Regions from separate parts of the Limnomicrobium aquaticum genome, predicted to be linked through region 1. Evidence: riboswitches for the same ligand, from Rfam matches in the RefSeq annotation. Region 1 holds a riboswitch; the other holds the start of a gene.

Region 1 (2,198 bases):
ATCGTGCAATACGATCAGTGTGATAGGAATTGAGGTCTATTACAACCAAGATTAGTATCCGGGGTTGTGCTCTTCCTGGCCGATCTTCGCCATGTCATAGGGCGTTGTCTGGTAGATGTTGTTGATCCAGTTTCCGAAAAGCAGATGGGCGTGGCTCTTCCAGCGGTTGAGCGGCTTGTTGTCCGGATTGTCCTCGGGGAAATAGTTGTGCGGCACCTCGATCGCGGAGCCCGTCTGGACGTCGCGGAAATATTCGTCCGCCAGCGTCGTGGAATCGTATTCGATGTGATTGAACACATAGAGTCGGTTGCCCTTGCGCTCATGCACGATGCAGACGCCGGTTTCGGGCGATTCCATCAGGATTTCGAGGCCCGGCACCTTCTCGATATCGGCGCGGCGGACTTCCGTCCAGCGCGAGACCGGGATCTGGAAATCGTCCGAGAAGCCGTTCAGATAGGGCGAGGCGGGGGCCAGATTGCGGTGGCGGTAGACGCCAAAGGCTTTCTTCTCCAGCGTATATTTGGGTACACGGTTGAAGTGCCAGATGGCGGCCATGCCGCCCCAGCAGATGTTCATGGTCGAGTGGACGTTCGTTTGCGTCCAGTCGAGGATCTGTTCCATCTCGTTCCAGTAGGTCACATCCTGGAATTCCAGCGTTTCAATGGGGGCGCCTGTAATGATGAACCCGTCGAATTTCTGGTCCTTCACCTCGTCCCAGGTGTCGTAGAAGGAGAGCAGATGCTCTTCCGAGGTGTTCTTGGCCTTGTGGCCGCCGACACGGACGAGCTTCAGCTCGATCTGCAAGGGCGATGCGCCGAGAAGGCGGGCGAATTGCAGCTCGGTCTTGATCTTGTTGGGCATGAGATTGAGCAGGCCGAAGCGCAGCGGGCGGATGTCCTGACGGATGGCGACGGCCTCCGTCATCACGCGCACGCCTTCGTTCACAAGGGTTTCCTGGGCGGGCAATCCATCGGGAATCTTGATCGGCATGGTCTTCTCTTCTTTCAAAACGCAAAAAACCGGCGGCGTAAAATCGCTACCGGTTCCAGAATGCTCACGTATCTGGGCCCATTTTAGCGACTTATTTTACGTGGCTGCAAGCCGGCCGGCAAATCACCACGAATTCCAGAGTCTATTTAGTCTTAACGTGACGAAGAATCAATTCTCCCGGCGCGACATGAAGGCGAGGCGTTCGAAGAGATGCACGTCCTGTTCGTTTTTAAGCAGCGCACCGTGCAGCTTCGGCAGGATGGTCTTTGCGTCTGCGGAGAGATCGGCGGGATCGATATCGTCGGCGACGAGAAGGCGGATCCAGTCGAGTGCTTCGGAGGTCGAAGGCTTCTTCTTGATGCCCGGCACGTTGCGGATCTCGAAAAAGCGGGTGAGGGCCGCGCGCACCAGATCCTGGCGGATGCCGGGATAGTGGACATCGACGATCTTCTCGAGCGTTTCGGCTTCGGGGAAGCGGATATAGTGGAAGAAGCAGCGGCGCAGAAACGCGTCCGGCAGTTCCTTCTCGTTGTTCGAGGTGATGATGACGATGGGGCGCACCCTCGCGCGGATCGTCTCGCCGGTCTCGTAGACATGGAACTCCATGCGGTCGAGTTCCTGCAGCAGGTCGTTCGGAAACTCGATATCAGCCTTGTCGATCTCATCGATCAGAAGCACGGTCTTCTCGTCGGCGGAAAACGCCTCCCAGAGCTTGCCCTTGCGGATATAGTTGGAAATGTCGTTGAAGCGCTCGTCGCCCAGCTGGCTGTCGCGCAGGCGCGAAACGGCGTCGTATTCATAGAGCCCCTGCTGGGCCTTGGTGGTGGACTTGATGTTCCACTCGATCATCTTCAGACCGAGACCGCTGGCGATCTGGCGCGCCAGCTCAGTCTTGCCGGTGCCGGGCTCACCCTTGACCAGAAGCGGCCGCTCCAGCCGGATCGCGGCATTGACCGCAATCATCAGGTCCTTTTCGGCGACGTAAGTCTCGGTGCCTTGAAACTGCATGGTCATGCGATTTTGCTCTCCAAATGTAGGGCTGAAGCAAGCCGCCCCCTCACCCCGCCTCCGCTTTGCTCGGCGTACCTCTCCCCGGAGGGGCGAGGCGGACCGAGAGGCCGCGGCGAACTCCCGCTTCTCCCCACCGGGGAGAAGGTGGCCCGAAGGGCCGGATGAGGGGCGCTCCGAATGTTGCCGCCCGTTTGGGT
Region 2 (2,198 bases), on a different contig from region 1:
TCGTCTCCGTCCTCGATGCCGAGCGACAGGCGCACCGTGCCGGCGGAGATACCGAGTTCGGCGCGGTCCTCGTCCTTCAGGTTCTTGTGCGTCGTCGTTGCCGGATGGGTGATCAGGCTCTTGGCGTCGCCGAGATTGTTGGAAATGCAGATCACGTCCAGCGCATCCTGAAGCGCAAACGCCGCTTCCTTGCCGCCCTTGAGCTCAAAGGCAACGAGCGTCGAGCCGCCGGTCATCTGCTTGGCGATGATGTCGGCCTGCGGGTGATCGGCGCGGCCCGGATAGATGACCTTGGCGACGGCCTTCTGGTCGGCAAGGAAATCGGCAACGCGGGCGGCGTTTTCCGTCTGCTGTTTGACGCGCAGCGGCAGGGTTTCGAGACCCTTCAGCAGCGTCCAGGCATTGAACGGCGACATGGCCGGGCCCGTATGGCGGAAATAGTCGTGCAGGTTCTCGTCGATCCAATCCTTCGAGGAGAGGATGATGCCGCCGAGGCAGCGGCCCTGGCCGTCGATATGCTTGGTGGCGGAATAGACGACGATATGGGCGCCGAGATCGAGCGGGTGCTGGAAGAGCGGCGTTGCAAACACGTTGTCGACCACCAGCTTCGCGCCGATCTGGTTGGCAAGCTTGGCAACGCCGGCTATGTCAACGACCTCCAGCGTCGGGTTGGTCGGGCTTTCCAGGAACATCACCTTGGTGTTCGGCTGGATGGCCTTTTCCCAGTTGGCGAGATCGCGCCCGTCGATCAGCGTGCAGCCGATGCCGTAGCGCGGCGCCAGCGTTTCGACGATGTAGCGGCAGGAGCCGAAGAGCGCGCGGGCGGCCACGATATGATCGCCGGCCTTCAGCTGGCAGAGAATGGCGGCGGAGATGGCGGCCATGCCGGATGCGGTGGCGCGGGCGTCTTCGGCGCCTTCCAGCAGGCACATGCGCTTTTCGAACATGTCGTTCGTCGGCGAACCGTAGCGGGCATAGATGAACCCGTCATCCTCGCCCTTGAAGCGAGCCTCGGCGGCAGCCGACGTTTCGTACAGGAACCCTTGGGTGAGGAAAATCGCTTCGGACATTTCGCCGAATTGCGAGCGCAGCGATCCGCCGTGTACGAGCTTGGTTGCGGGTTTCCAATTCCTGGTCATGGATATGCACCTTTGCATAACAAAAAAACCGGTCGCAAAAGCGGACCGGTTTCACACCCGGTCCTTTTAGCCACTTATTTAACGTGGCTGCAAGCCGACCGGCCAAATCACCACGGGATAAAAAGCCCTTACGCCTCAAGGGCGCTTGCGTCAAGGAAGCGATTTTGGTTTTGTCCGCCAAAGGATTTCAAACATGACCCGCACTACCGGAATTCTGGCCGACAAGGCGATCAAGGCTCTGTTCGATGACGGCAAGCTCAAGAGTGAGGCCGCGCTCGACCATGACCAGATCCAGCCGGCCAGCCTTGACTTAAGGCTCGGCGCAAAGGCGTTTCGTGTCCGCGCCAGCTTCCTGCCCGGTCCGCATCATCTGGTGGCTGACAAGCTCGACCGTCTGAAGCTGCATGTCGTCGATCTGAGCGAAGGCGCGGTTCTCGAAACCGGCTGCGTCTATATCGTGCCGCTGATGGAAAGCCTGTCGCTTGATGCCGCGATGTCGGCCTCCGCCAACCCGAAAAGCTCGACCGGCCGGCTCGATATCTTCACCCGCGTGATTACCGACCGTGCCCAGGAATTCGACAAGATCCCGGCCGGCTATAACGGCCCGCTTTATCTCGAAATCTCGCCCCGCACCTTCCCCATCGTCGTGCGTCGCGGTTCGCGCCTGTCGCAGATCCGCTTCCGCATCGGCAATGCACTTTTGACCGAGCAGGAGGTGAAAAGCCTGCATGCCAGCGAAGGTCTGGTTGCGGCGAGCGAACCGAATGTTTCCGGCGCCGGCATCGCGCTCTCCATCGATCTCGAAGGCACGGGCCCGGATGGCCTCATCGGCTATCGCGGCAAGCATCACACGGCCGTCGTGGATGTCGACCGCAAGGGCGCGCATGACCTGCATGACTTCTGGGAGCCGATCTACGGCCGCGGCCGCAACGAACTGATCCTTGATCCGGACGAGTTCTACATTCTCGTCTCCCGCGAGGCCGTCCATGTTCCGCCGCTCTATGCCGCCGAGATGACGCCCTTCGACCCGCTGGTCGGCGAGTTCCGCGTGCACTATGC

The links. Region 1 has a riboswitch for S-adenosylmethionine ahead of metA (homoserine O-acetyltransferase MetA). Riboswitches for the same ligand answer to the same signal wherever they lie in the genome.
Region 2: linked by a shared signal. The riboswitch ahead of ABID16_RS10180 (O-succinylhomoserine sulfhydrylase) and the one ahead of metA (homoserine O-acetyltransferase MetA) in region 1 are both predicted to bind S-adenosylmethionine.

The regions. Positions count from the first base shown of each region.
Region 1 is NZ_JBEPMB010000007.1:158,108-160,305, reverse strand. Features, by position in the region: gene metA (homoserine O-acetyltransferase MetA) at 52-990, opposite strand; SAM riboswitch at 1,052-1,130, opposite strand; gene ABID16_RS18865 (AAA family ATPase) at 1,159-1,998, opposite strand.
Region 2 is NZ_JBEPMB010000002.1:320,524-322,721, forward strand. Features, by position in the region: gene ABID16_RS10180 (O-succinylhomoserine sulfhydrylase) at 1-1,139, opposite strand, end outside; SAM riboswitch at 1,185-1,263, opposite strand; gene ABID16_RS10185 (2'-deoxycytidine 5'-triphosphate deaminase) at 1,333-2,198, shown strand, end outside.